2 regions of the Oceanobacillus sp. FSL K6-2867 genome follow, and region 2 is predicted to be linked to the other one. Evidence: riboswitches for the same ligand, from Rfam matches in the RefSeq annotation. Region 2 holds a riboswitch; the other holds the start of a gene.

Region 1 (7,619 bases), 590 kb from region 2:
GGTATTTTCAATCAGGTAGCGAAGTATCCTCGGATTTTGCATCTTTGAAATAATAAATTCGATAATATCCGGGTGAGAATCAACTAACATGATCATTTGAGCGCCTCTGCGAGATCCACCTTGTTCCACAAGATGTGTTAACTTTGCAATATCATCAAGCCACGATACAGAGCCAGAAGATTTCCCATTTACACCTCTTGCTAATGCGTTTCTTGGACGTAAGGTTGAACCGTTCGTTCCCACTCCACCCCCGCGAGACATAATTTCCATTACCTGTTTTCTATGATCGGAAATTCCTTCACGTGAGTCTTTTACATATGGCATCACATAACAATTGAAGTAAGTTACATCCGTATCTGCCCCTGCTCCGTATAAAACACGTCCTGCAGGAATAAAATTTAAATCTGCCAGCTCTTGATTGAATGTTTCAAACCAATACTGCTGCTCTTCTTCAGTTTTTTCTACATTCGCTAATCCAGTTGCATTCCGTTTTGCAATTTGTTCGTAATATACTTCTAGTGGTTTTTCGATTACATCAAGAGATCGTTCAATAATACCTGTAGCTGCTTCTTCTTTGTCATCAAGCACAGAGATAAATTCTGCATCTACTTGAACACTCGCTTTATTCTCCTGCCAATTAATTGCTTTAACAAATCCAAGACCCCTTGCCGGAAATTTCGGATCAGCTTTCACTGTTAAAACGACAAAATCTCCGGTTTTCAATGTTTTCTTTTCTGTATCCTTAAACGCATACCGATCAAGCATAACCAATCGAGAAACACCCTTATGGGTCAATTTCATTTCTGATGTAATCGGGTGTACGGGAGGAAAAAGATCTATATCTTTGTTTAGTGTTTCCACATCAATCCCATTTGTTTCCTTTGCCTTAATCGACATTTAATCTCTCCTTTAAACCTATCTTTACAAAATCCAACATTACTACAATACCACAAAACAGGTATAAATTAAACGATATATAGTGTTAATAAATTAATATATATACTATATATGGAGTTTTAGACATATTCAGCTCATTTTGTCAAGCAGGAATTTAATAGTTTAAAATGGAAATCCGGCAATAATCCTCGCTATATGCAATTTATGACATTTTTAAGAACTATTTAATCGTGAAAACAGCAAATTGTGAACTTTTCTTATAGGAAAGAGAAAAACTTTGAAATATACCGCGTCTACCCATATAATAAAATAGATAGTGAACATTTTTTGGACAGACGGGGGAAGTAAAATGGAGTTTTTAATTATTGCCGTAGTTGTCTTGCTTGCAGTTGGCATATTCCGCTATTATAGACAACGTAATTACTTGAAGGTATTGACAGAGGATCAATTCCGGGAAGGTTATCGGAAAGCTCAATTAATAGATGTGCGAGAGCCTCAAGAATTTGAGAGAGGTCATATTCTTGGAGCAAGAAATATTCCTGTAAGTCAAATGCGTCAACGTTTAGTCGAGATGCGTAAAGATAAACCAGTATATCTTTATTGTCAAAGTGGTACTCGTTCTGCAAGAGCAGCTCAATTACTTCACAAAAAAGGTTATCAGGATATTTATCATTTAAAAGGCGGTTTCAAGAAATGGACCGGTAAAATTAAAATGAAAAATTAAGTTATCAAGACGAACAAAGCAAAATCGTTCCCAAGCATCTATCCTGATGATGGGAACGATTTTTTAATTGATTAACATAAATGCATCCTAGCATACGACACTTAGATAAATTACATATACTCGCTAAATAATATGTCTTTCCAGAAAATAAAAAGTGGAATCTACCAGCTGTTTGGTAAGATTATCACTCTTTATTTTTATTATTCTAATTTAAATTCGTTCAATTAGCCTTCTTTTTGATAACGTAATATTGGCTTACGAGCTGCTCCAGCTTCGTCTAAACGGTTTACTGCTGTATTATGCGGTGCTTCCTGAACAATTTCTGGATTAGTTTTCGCTTCATCAGCAATTTGAAGCATTGCATCGATAAATGTGTCTAATGTTTCTTTAGATTCTGTTTCCGTTGGCTCGATCATCAATGCTTCTTCCACAATTAATGGGAAGTAAACAGTTGGCGGATGGAACTTTAAGTCTAATAGACGCTTTGCAATGTCCATTGTTCTCACGCCAAGTTTCTTCTGTTTGCTTCCAGATAACACAAATTCATGTTTGCAATGTTGTGTAAATGGGAGTTCATATTCTTTTTCAAGACTGCGCATCATGTAGTTTGCATTAAGGACTGCATATTCACTAACTTTCTTCAATCCTTCTGCACCCATTGTACGTATATACGTGTATGCACGCACGTTAATTCCAAAGTTCCCATAGTAACCTTTCACCATACCAATGGATTGTGGACGATCATAGTCAAGTTCATATACACCATCGTTTTTGCGAACAACGGGTTTTGGTAAGTATGGAGCAAGTTCCTCTGATACTCCAATTGGACCTGATCCTGGGCCTCCACCACCGTGTGGGCCAGTAAATGTTTTATGCAGGTTCAAGTGAACCGCGTCAAAGCCCATATCTCCTGGTCGAGTGTAACCCATAATAGCGTTCAAGTTTGCACCGTCATAGTACATTTTTCCACCCACGCTGTGAACTATTTCTGACATTTCAAGAATTTCTGTCTCAAATAATCCTAATGTATTTGGGTTTGTTAACATAAGAGCCGCAGTGTTTTCATTAACAAGCCGTTTTAAGTCCTCAACATCTACTAATCCTTTTTCGTTTGATTTAACTTCAACCGTTTTAAATCCTGCTACTGCCGCAGATGCAGGATTTGTGCCATGTGCTGAGTCAGGGACAATTATCTCATCGCGGTGATAATCACCATTTGCTTCGTGGAATGCTTTAATCATCATGATAGCAGTCCATTCACCTTGGGAACCAGCAGCAGGCTGCAATGTAATTTCATGCATTCCTGTGATTTCTTCCAGATGAACCTGTAAATCAAACATCAATTCCAATGCACCTTGAACTGTTTTCGTATCTTGGTATGGGTGGATATGACTAAATCCGGGAAGTCTGATAACATCTTCGTTAATTACTGGGTTATATTTCATTGTACAGGACCCTAATGGATAAAACCCAGTTTGAACACCGAAGTTACGTTCAGATAAACCGTTATAATGACGCATTAGTTCTAATTCGTCCACTTCAGGAAGTTCTGCATCCGTCTTACGAATATATATATCATCTAACTCTTCTTCTAGTTTAACTTCCGGAACATCAAGTGCTGGCAGGTTATAGCTTGATCTGCCTTCTTTACTGCGTTCAAAAATTAAAGGAAAGTTTTCATTAGCCATTGATATCCCCCATTTCTTTTACAAAAGCATCAATTTCTTCTTTTGTGCGGATTTCAGTTGTTGCAATCAGCATGTGATTTTCTAACTCTGGATATGCTTTGCCAAGATCAAACCCGCCGATAAATCCTTTTTCAAATAAATCATCATTTACATCAGATACTGGTTTGGAAAGTTTAATTACAAACTCATTGAAAAATGACCCATTAAATACGGCTGGCAGGTTAGCCTCTTCTAACTTTTGCTTTGTATATCTTGCCTTTTGCATATTTAATTTAGCCATCTCTTTAACACCGTGTTTACCAAGAGAACTCATCGCAACCGAGCTTGCTACTGCGTTTAATGCTTGGTTTGAAGTGATGTTTGATGTCGCTTTTTCACGTCTAATATGCTGTTCTCTCGTTTGCAGCGTTAGAACGTAACCGCGTTTACCATCTTTGTCTGTTGTTTCACCAACTAAACGTCCAGGTACTTTACGCATTAATTTCTTCGTAGTTGCAAAGTAACCACAGTGCGGTCCACCAAATTGTGCAGGGATTCCAAAGACTTGTGTATCTCCGACAACAATATCTGCCCCGAATTCCCCTGGAGGAGTCAAAAATCCAAGTGAAAGTGGGTTACTTGAAACAATAAACATTGTTTTCTTTTGTTGTTTAATTAGCTCATTAATTTTTTCAAGAGGCTCGATTTGACCAAAAAAGTTAGGATATTGAACAAGAACCGCAGCAGTATCTTCATCAAGCTCTTTTTCTAATTGATCTAAATCAGTAAGACCATTTTTATAATGTATCTCAACGATTTCAAGTTTTTTCCCGTTTGCAGCCGTCTCAACAAGTTGACGGTACTCCGGATGAACAGCAGCTGAAATAAGAACCTTCTTCTTCTTTGTATGTTCTACACTTAAGTTTACAGATTCTACCACTGCAGTTGCACCATCATATAAAGAAGAATTTACTACAGGCATTCCAGTTAATTCAGAAACCATGGACTGGAATTCAAAAATAGCTTGTAATTCACCTTGGGAGATTTCCGGTTGATAAGGAGTGTAGGCTGTATAAAATTCTTGTCTGGAAATGACATGATCAACTACCGATGGAATAAAGTGATCATAAACGCCAGCTCCTAAAAATGAACGATATTCTGTTAAATTTGCATTTTTGCTTGCCATTTCTGTTAGCTCTTTTTTCAACTCATATTCACTTACTGGCTTTTTAAGGTTTAATTCCTTGTCCAATCTAACTTCTTTCGGAATATCAGAAAATAGTTCTTCTGTGGATGATACACCGATTTTATCTAACATTTCTTTTTTATCGGTTTCGGTCATAGGTAAATAACGAAATTCCATTATGCTGCCCCCTATTTTTCTCGTTTATAAAATGGTGTCTTTACAATAATTGCTTTTAGTTTGCGCTTTCGAACTTGGATTTCTAACTCTGTACCTTCAATTGCAAGTTTGGAATCGATAAGTGCCATACCGATATTTTTGTTTAATGTTGGGGATTGTGTACCAGATGTTACAAACCCAACAGCTTCTTCATCCTTCAATATCGTATATCCATGGCGCGGAATGCCTTTATCGACCATTTCAATTCCTACTAACTTTCTTGTCGTTCCATTTTCTGCTTGCTCTTTCAGTACAGGCTTCCCTATAAAATCTGCTTCTTTACCTACTTTTACAGCAAATGAAAGCCCTGCTTCAATTGGGCTGATATCCTTTGATAATTCCTGTCCATATAATGGAAGTCCAGCTTCAAAACGAAGTGTGTCACGGGCGCCAAGTCCAATTGGCTCAATCCCTTTGTCTTTACCTGACTCAAGCAGTCGATTCCACAGAGCAGGACCTTCAGATTTATGGATATAGATTTCAAATCCATCTTCACCAGTATAGCCTGTACGCGAAACAATTGCAGTATGTTCTGAACTTTCAAGCGATACATTCGCATTAAATCTGAAAAATTTAATTTCCGATAGATTCGTATCTGTAAGCTGTTGTAATATTTCCTCTGAATACGGGCCCTGTAATGCAAACTGCACATATTCATCAGAGGTATTATTAATCGTTAACTCCTCATCAGAATATGTATTATGCTCAATCAGCCATTCGTAATCTTTTTCTGTATTCGCCGCATTCACTACCAATAAATAGTCGTTTTCTGCTAGCATATAAATAATTAAATCATCGACTGTTCCACCGTTTTCATAACACATAATCGTATATTGCGCCCGGTTTGGAACTAGTTTGGATACATCATTTGTCATAACATATTGCAGAAATTCCAAGCTCTTTGGGCCTTTTACAGCTATTTCCCCCATATGAGACACATCAAATAAACCTGCTTTTGTTCTAGTTGCTTCATGTTCCTGTTTAATACCGGTAAATTGGACTGGTAAATCCCAGCCTCCAAAATCAATTGTTTTCGCCCCGTATTTTTCATATTCTGAAAAAACAGGTGTTCTTTTCAACTCGCTCATACCATCCACTCCTCCTAATAGTTGTTGAAAAAGTGCACAAAAATAGAGATTCCTTCCTAACCGAAGAAATCTCTGTCCTTAAACCAGAAAGTTGCATACTTATACAAACACTTAAAAGGTTGTATAAATATTTGCTTCGTGGGTGGTTTACTAAGCTCAGTAAACACTCTCCAGAGTTGCGTCCTACAAGAGTCTTTTTGCCTGAGAGATTCGCTCTTAACTTGCTCCTTCGGCGTTACATACTGTAAGCTCTCCCCTTGTAATCATCCGCTAATGAAAAATTTATATTTGGTTATACTATGTATCAGTATCTAAGAGGTTGCACTGCAAGGAATTCTATTTCACTTTGAATTATAACATATCAAAAAGCAAAATTATAGTGAAATCCAAATTTTAATAACAGGATGTGTGATTAACATATGGATTCTATTGAACTACAAAAAGATTCAGCCTTTATTAATGATTTAGAAACAATAATCAATAAGGATGGCCCATTCTCTAGTTGGGAACTCTTTTCGATGGCATTTCAAGCTGAGTTAACAACAAGCTCCCCTTCCTTCAGCGGGTTACGTGCGCTTGAATATCTTCCGCATGTTGACTTTTTAGATCATCAAATCGCTGTTGCTGAACAAGCGGTAGAAGAGATGCATGGTCGAGCAATCTTAGCAGATGAAGTTGGTTTAGGAAAAACCATTGAGGCTGGACTCATTTTAAAAGAATATATGATTCGAGGCTTGGTAAAAAATGCACTTATTCTTGTTCCCGCATCTCTCGTTAACCAATGGGTCAGGGAATTGAATGAAAAATTTTATATTCCAGCTGTTGCCCATCGGAAGAATTATAGTTGGAAAGACAATCCGATAATTATTTCCTCACTTGATACAGCAAAGCGTTCTGCAAACCAGGAAGAGATAATTAATACGGAGTATGACTTTATTCTTGTTGATGAGGCTCATAAGCTTAAAAATCATAAAACGAAAAACTATCAATTTGTACGAGCAATCAAGAAGAAATATTGCCTGCTTTTAACAGCTACGCCAGTACAGAATCGGTTAATTGAGATTTTTAATCTTATTACCATTCTTCGTCCTGGTCATCTAGGAAATTATGATTCCTTCATCGAAAGATATGGTAAAGATCGAAGCAAGTTAGAACAGGATCCTTATTTAAAGCAGTTGATCCAAAAAGTAATGATTCGAAATACGAGAAAAGCAACGAAGCTTACCGAATCAAAACGTAAGATTGAAACATTATGGATTGACTTTCCAGAAAAAGCTCGTGAACTTTATGATGATCTTGTCAATACACCAATTGCATTTTCAACGTTTTCGAAAATTACGTACTTGCGTGAAATATGCTCATCAAGAGAAGCATGTTATATGTCATTATCAAAAATTAGTGAAAAGGAAAATAATGCTGCCATCTTAAAACCACTGCTTAACAAAATCGAGGAGCTTCCACACCACGTAAAAGCCGAAAAAGTTGTAGAGCTAATTAAATCAATAGGTGATGAAAAAGTCATTATTTTTACCGAATATCGAGCAACTCAATTTTATTTACAATGGTATTTACAGCAGCATGGCATTTCTTCCGTACCTTTCCGCGGCGGATTTAAACGCGGAAAAAAAGACTGGATGAAACAACTATTTAAGGACCATGCCCAGGTTTTGATAGCTACTGAGGCAGGTGGAGAAGGTATTAACCTTCAGTTTTGCAGCCATCTGATTAATTACGATCTTCCATGGAATCCAATGCGACTTGAACAACGAATTGGACGAATACACCGTTTTGGACAAGAAAAGGATGTGCATATCTATAATCTTGTTATTCGAAACACGATT
Region 2 (7,619 bases):
TTTACCATACGTAACATAACATAACAATGTATCAATGCTGGTATATTGTAGAAACAAATTCAACTATGAAAGACTCTGGAACGTATAAGCGTGGAAATCGTAAAATTGTTCCTATAGAACCAGACGAAAAAAATGATTGACCGCAGTAAAAATTTGATTTGGTCTAATGGTGTTGCTCAATCAATACCGCTTCATACAAATATTTTTGATGCGATGTATTCCATCTGGGATTCTTTTTTGATGGTATTACTGAGATTGATGAAGGATTAAATGAAGTCGAAAGAGTTGTTAAAGATGGCGCACGTACTATTATAGGTAGATAATTACGGTGAAGATGAGTTTTGTTCTCTCTTACCTTATAAGGTTTCAAGCACCTTTTCCCAGTGAGGACAGCATGGATTCGAATAAGGGGTCATAGATACGGAGTTTATTTTTGAAACTGTCGGACAAGCAAATAAAGTGAATAAAACTATACTTTAATATAATGTGGTTGTGTTTTGTTTTACGAAACGCACTTCTTCTTTACTAAACCATTCTGTTGTTCATTTATTGCGCTAACTGGTGCGTTTCCATAATAAACAAACTGATATTAAAGCAAAAAGGAGAGGGAGTTTTCTCCTCACTCTCTACTCTTTATTGTTTAAAAATAAATTCTTCTTTGTACTTACGGGATTCTTTGCCTTCTTTTTTCCAAGTAACAATAACTTTCAATTTCGCTGCCTCAGTAGAGATTGGAAAATTCTGATGGCTAATTACTGGGTGATCGCTATTCTTTTCTAATACCCCTAAATCATCACCAGAAGCAGTAAGTAATTCAAAATCATACGAAGAACTTGGGTCATTTCTATACATTTCCACTCTTTCAATTTTAATGCCTTCATTACCAATATACTTAATAGCCATACTATATATATTGTAGACACCAGGTTTTGGTTTGACTTCATTATTTTTAGGTTTATCAATAACTATTTCCCATTCATTTGATTTTTCTGATGATGGTAATTTCTCAAGTGTTGATGCCATTCCACTGATGGGAAATAAAAGAAATGATAAAATAGTGGTGAGAATAAATACCCTAATAAATTTCATCTTTTTCACCTCACTTTTTTTATTAGTTTGTAAATAACTTGGAATTATATTCATTGGAATATTGTTCGTTAAGCTTATTGTGCTAACTGGTGCGTTAGTTCAGCAAGTTAAACTTAAATTGACCATCTACTACTTTGTATGAGAAGATATCTCAATGTAAAGATCCTAAATATTCTTAGGAGGATAAATGTGAAATTTAGAATATTAGTCATATGCGTAGTTATTATCCCTTTAATGGGAGCGTGTAGTACAGAAAAAAACAGTTCAACGGAACAACAAAATTCTAAAGAATATAGTTTAGAAAATGTATATCAATGGTTAGAAGAATCGAATCTTTTAGATGGAGAACGAGAAGATGTAACAAAAAATCATACCGATGATTATGAAGGAATAACACAAGCAACTAGTATTGGAGATATTATAATTTTTGAATTTGAAGAAAAGGAGGACACAATTCAGTTTGAAGGGATTCCCTTTGCAGTTTCAAAAGAGAATATAGGTGTATTTGTTTTAGGGTTTAGTTCTGAAATCGAAGGCGTACAAGAAGTTCTCGATGCAAGAGAACCTATCGAGGGTTTACATAAAGGATACTATTTATCCGCTGAGCAACAGAATTTTGTTGAATCTATGAGAAATGACGAGTTAACAAATCTTCAGGATTTTAGCGATAAATTTTATTCTTTTGATGAGGATACTCAAAGGGATACTTTCAATCGTTTTCTGTATGGCGAGCAATTTGCTTTGGAAGGTGTGGTCGTAAAAAGCAGTCCGGAATTAGTTATTTATGGAGATGAAAATTATAACAATGAAAATTGGGAAAGTATCCAATCGGAGCATACGCAAATGCTGCCTTATATAGTGGAAGCTGAGAATGTATATGTAATGACTGCATCGGAGCAAAAAAGATTCGAGCGTGGAGATCCGATTACAGTTAGAGGAACAATTTTTCAACAAGGCAGTATGGACGAAGAAAAACATTGGAAACTCTTTAATGTATTTATTTTGGAATAATCTCAAACATAAAATCGAAACTGATTTTTTTGTCAACCAGCGCTTTAATTAAAAAAGGAGCTGCGGTGTTTGTTCCTTGTTTATTATGTTAAGTGGCAGGATTGTTGAAGAAGATATAGGAGGGGTAGAAATTTTTTCCGATGTAGAACTCAAGTTAAAGAAAAAAAATAAATTGTTGTTTTCACGTGACAGTCATTGCTTACAAGACTTGATAAAATTAATTCAATTACAAAGCCATCGAACTCTTGTAATGTGGCCATTGGATTGTGCAAAACTACCTTTGACACAATTTGAGACAAAGTATCCCAGCGAACAGAGACCCAGAACCTGTTTAGAACTTTGTGAGGCATGGGCAAGAGGCAAAATTAAAATGCCCATGGCAAAACAAGCTATTTTAGGTTCGCATGCAGTTGCAAAGGAAATTAATGACAATGAGTACGGTGCTTTATGCCAAGCAATTGGTCATGCTGGTGCTACTGTTCATGTAGAAACTCATGCTTTGGGGCTGCCTATCTATGAATTGACGGCAATTGTTCGAAAAGCAGATGATTTTAAAGAACCAGTAAGTAAAAAGATAGATTACTATTACAAACAATTGCAATACTGGCAAGAAAATACTGATAAGCTTGAACTTGAATGGGCAAATTTTTTGTTAGATGACACTAAGCCTAATAAGGAATACCTGCTAAGTAAAAAAAGTAAGTCAAAGTAATAGTGAGCAATATTTCCTTATGCCATTATCGAGTGTGATAGTTAAACAAGGTGATCATTAAATTTGATCGCCCTTTTCTATTTTTTGGAAGTAAGTATCAGCTGTTGTTTTGATCGATTTATGGCCGAGAGGAACCAACAAACTGAGTTTTAAATATTCCCACCTGTGTTTCAACACATAATATAATCGCTTTATTTTGATTTTAAGTTTAATGAAATTCCTTGGATTATTCCAATAATATGTTATAATAAAATTTCTATTGTTACTACAATTAAATATATTATACAACAACATGATTTGCGGATGATTGTATTGGGAGAGAGCGAAGCATATCGCCACCGAAGGAGCAAGTTCCAAAAAAACCATTGGAATTAATCTCTCAGGTAAAAGCACCAATACAGGACGCTACTCTGGAGAGTGCAATTTATGCCACCAAAGGGGACCCTCTATTATAGAAGGATAAACTTTCAGGTAAAAGGACAGAGAATGGAAATAATATAGCCCTTCTCTATCCTTTTTTATTTAAATGGGGGATCTTTCAGTTATATCATTTAAAATGATGTTCTATAAAAGACCACTAAATTAAATAATAATTAACAAAAAAGTTGAGAGAAGGGAATTATATGCAAGAACAAAAATTAGATAGGGGCTTAAAAAACAGACATGTACAACTGATAGCTATTGGTGGAGCAATTGGTACGGGACTATTTCTAGGTGCGGGAAAATCAATACATTTAGCAGGACCATCCATATTATTCGCATACTTGATCACAGGTGTCGTTCTCTTTTTAATCATGCGTGCACTTGGAGAATTGCTGCTAAGTAATTTAAACTATCACTCGTTTGTTGACTTTGTTAGAGACTATTTAGGTGAAATGGCAGCATTTTTAACTGGCTGGACATATTGGTTTTGTTGGATTTCTATTGCAATGGCTGATTTAACAGCAGTTGGTCTCTATACTCAGTATTGGTTTCCAACTATACCACAATGGATGCCAGGATTAATTGCACTTGTTATTTTATTATGTATGAACTTGGCCACCGTAAAACTGTTTGGAGAAATGGAATTCTGGTTTGCATTAATTAAAGTCCTCGCAATTTTAGCCTTAATTGTAACTGGTATTGTTATGATTATTAGTGGTTTTTCTACGGATTCAGGTGGAGCCAGTTTCACGAATCTATGGAGCCACGGTGGCATGTTTCCAAATGGTGTAAATGGTTTCATCCTTTCGTTTCAGATGGTCGTATTTGCGTTTGTTGGTATCGAACTTGTAGGACTTACAGCTGGTGAAACAGAAAACCCAGAGAAAGTTATACCTAAAGCGATTAATAATATTCCTATTCGAATTATTATTTTCTATATTGGTGCACTTCTTGTCATTATGAGTGTGTATCCGTGGACGGCTATCAACCCAACTGAGAGCCCATTTGTCCAAGTCTTTACGGTAGTTGGTATTGTGGGAGCTGCTGGCATTATCAATTTTGTCGTTCTAACTTCTGCTGCTTCAGCATGTAATAGTGCTATCTTCAGTACAAGCCGGATGGTATATTCACTCGCCAAAGAGAAAAACGCACCCGAAAAGTTTGCCAAGCTTGATAAACGGAAGGTTCCTTCCAATGCATTATTCTTTTCGGCTGCAGTTGTTTTAATTTCTGTCGCATTAAACTATATAATGCCAGAAGGAGTATTTACACTCGTTACAAGTATTTCTACAGTATGTTTTATATTTATTTGGGGGATTACGGTCATCAGTCATTTAAAATACCGTAAAACAAGACCTGATCTCGCAAAAGTGAACAAATTTAAGATGCCGTTTTATCCATTTGCAAATTACTTAATCCTTGCTTTCCTGACATTCGTTCTTGTTGTGCTTGCAATTGCGGAAGATACACGTGTTTCTTTAATGATAACTCCCGTTTGGTTTATTGCTCTAATTGTGATTTACAAGGCACGCAAAAAAATTATGACTCATAAAGATAAACAAATCGAGGAAGAATTAATCGAGGATGAGGTTAAGAGGGGATAATAATCTATTTGTGAAGCCGTGGTTCATCATTTAATCGCAGTTTTATGATTAACGTTTCAAATGGGTTATAATTGAAGAAATAAATCAATAATACTATTAGGATAATATGAAACCCCGCTACAGTAAAATTGTAGCGGTTTTTTTGTGTGCGCTCTGCAACTTGTTTGATAGAAACCTATTAAGAACAACTTAAATCAAGTTTATTTTCAAGTAGTCAGAAATAAAGGAGCAGCTGGGGTGAATGGTATGAGATACTCAGCAACAGTGTTAATCAATATCTTTATCGATCCCATAATTTAAATTTGCTACAGTAACTTTTAACTGCTCAATAAATACACGTGCAGCAGCACTCATGTATTTATCCCTTCTATAGATAACCCCCACTTGCTGAGCAAGATTAAAATTTAGAATCGGAATGCATTTTACCTTGTTATTGTTTAAGTTTTCCAAGTAGGGTTTAGGCAATATCGTTACCCCTATACCTTCTCCTACCATGTTAATTAATGATTCCATAGTTGTTATTTCAAAGACTGGTTTAGGTAGAAATCCTAAATTATGACAAGCTTTGTTGATAAGTTTCCTTACATAGTAATCTTCAGGAAGTAATATGGATGGTGTTGTCTGCAAAACTTCTAATGATAGACTTTCATTGTCCTCAAGTGGATGCCCCTTTGGTACCGCGAAGGCCATCTCTTCTATATATAAAGGAATTGTTTCTAGTTCATCACTTTGATCTTTCATCCCTAGAAAAACAATACCTAAGTCCAACTTATTTTCTAACAAGCTTTGCCAAATGGTTGCCGTACGTAATCCAATTACGGATATTTTAATTGCAGGGTACAGGCGATGAAAGTTAAGTAATGTCGCTGGAATAAGATAGTTTTCTACTGTTAACAATGTTCCGACCGAAATATTGCCTTTTTGTATCCCTTTTAATTCCTTTATAGCGGTTTGAGCTTGTTCTAGTTCGTGAAAAATATTCCAAGTAGACTTAAGAAGCAACTTTCCTGATTCTGTAAGTGCTGTCTTTTTACCAATTCGATCGAATAAAGGTGTTCCAATCTCGTGTTCTAATAAACGAATTTGCTGGCTTAAAGATGGTTGGGAAATTCCAACCTTTTCCGCTGCCCTGGTAAAGTGAAGCTCTTGGCACACCGAAAGAAAATATTCAAGTTGTCTTAATTCCATTTGAAGCCCCCTCAGATTTTTTTGATAAAATATTCAACATTATATGGGAAAAGGATTTGCTGTCTTTGTCTATATGAAGTCTATAAAAAGCCAATTTACTATCGTATGCATTATATCATAGTTTTAACCTATCGTTATTATATAAATAATTGAATTGATTTATGGTTTTAAAGAATCTAAACTATTATTTAATACAGAAAATTTAATAAAGTATATTGCCTTTTAACTACTTTCTGATTCACCTCTGCCAATATATGTTCATAGTCAAAATCATATTGCGAATTTTGGTATTAGTCAATTCGTAGAGGGGGTGATGCTATTAGACTTGGCGGAGATATACTGGAGATCAACAAAGCTTTATAAAAATTTAGGAGGTTATCAAAATGAGCGACAAAAGAACAGATATCATCAACTATAGTAAATTCCTGCAAGAAAGTACGAAACCTATGATTAGAGCGTGTTCCTGGAAATGGAAAGATATTTATCCTTTATTAGAAGAGTCAGTATCAGAAGATTTTCTTGAAGCTGGACGTGGAACACTTGCACTCACTCATAAGGATGTAGAAAGTCAGCATGGTACATTAGGAGCTTCACCAACAATGAATGTTGTTGTACAAATGTTTAAACCTGGTGAGCATAACGAAGGCCATCGTCATACGAATGTAGCTCTTAATTTGGTGTTTCAGGGAGAAGGCTATAGTATTGTTGACGGTGAGAAGATTTATTGGGAAAAAGGTGATTTATTCCTGGCACCTCCTTGGTCTGCACATGAACATTGCAACACCTCAGATACAGAGGATGCTATTTTATTTACCTTTCAGGATGTTCCTGTCCATACTACAATGGGTACATGGTTTTTAGCAGATCCAATTGACAGTCCAGCTAAGCATTTAATAAAACAGAAAGCAGAAAAAGATAAAAAGTAAAGAGTTTCTGCTGTAATCTATTACACATACCTGACATAAGATTGTACGGATTCGTGTGCACCTGGGGCTGAGTCTCGCACCATTTCCATATAGTAGGTCCGAAATATAAAATTGTAAAATAATTGCACTGTATGATGGTAATTTTTCAATCTCTTAAGTAGTTCAATATTGAGTTATTGAGTAAATAATTGGAGGATATAATTGATGAAAATTTTAAACGTTGCTATTCCAACCCCGTTTCATGATGATGAAAGTTTAAATCTGGAAGGCTTTACACCTATTGTTGAACATATGAAAGATAATGGTATAGAGTCACTGCTTATATCTGGCAGTACCGGTGAACAAAACTCAATGAGTATTGACGAACGATTACAGATCATTGATTACTTTAACCAGCAAAATTTTGAAGGTATAGAGCTTATGTTTGGTGTTGCAGCTACGAGAACGAATGATGCTCTTAGACTTGTTCAGGCACTTGAGGATTCGGTTTTTGATGCAATTTTACTGCAGTTCCCGCTCTATATTCAACCAACACAACAACAAGCGATTGCTTATGTTAATGAATTATTAGGGCATACCACCAAGAAAGTTGTGCTCTATAATAACCCTGGCCGAACCGGTTTTAATTTAAGTGCAGAATCTCTTAAAGAGCTTATCAGTCAACAA

The links. Region 2 has a riboswitch for glycine ahead of NSQ77_RS02585 (amino acid permease). Riboswitches for the same ligand answer to the same signal wherever they lie in the genome.
Region 1: it holds a riboswitch for glycine, as region 2 does, so the genes downstream of both, gcvT (glycine cleavage system aminomethyltransferase GcvT) here and NSQ77_RS02585 (amino acid permease) in region 2, are expected to answer to the same signal.

The regions. Positions count from the first base shown of each region.
Region 1 covers NZ_CP150144.1:4,369,044-4,376,662, forward strand. The annotation lists gene NSQ77_RS21270 (vitamin B12-dependent ribonucleotide reductase) at 1-897, opposite strand, end outside; gene NSQ77_RS21275 (rhodanese-like domain-containing protein) at 1,247-1,621, shown strand; gene gcvPB (aminomethyl-transferring glycine dehydrogenase subunit GcvPB) at 1,846-3,309, opposite strand; gene gcvPA (aminomethyl-transferring glycine dehydrogenase subunit GcvPA) at 3,302-4,651, opposite strand; gene gcvT (glycine cleavage system aminomethyltransferase GcvT) at 4,663-5,778, opposite strand; glycine riboswitch at 5,958-6,045, opposite strand; gene NSQ77_RS21295 (SNF2-related protein) at 6,198-7,619, shown strand, end outside.
Region 2 covers NZ_CP150144.1:561,550-569,168, reverse strand. The annotation lists gene NSQ77_RS02600 (hypothetical protein) at 634-1,089, opposite strand; gene NSQ77_RS02595 (hypothetical protein) at 1,279-2,100, shown strand; gene NSQ77_RS02590 (putative immunity protein) at 2,186-2,812, shown strand; glycine riboswitch at 3,116-3,217, shown strand; gene NSQ77_RS02585 (amino acid permease) at 3,436-4,839, shown strand; gene NSQ77_RS02580 (LysR family transcriptional regulator) at 5,107-6,027, opposite strand; gene NSQ77_RS02575 (cupin domain-containing protein) at 6,411-6,953, shown strand; gene NSQ77_RS02570 (dihydrodipicolinate synthase family protein) at 7,158-7,619, shown strand, end outside.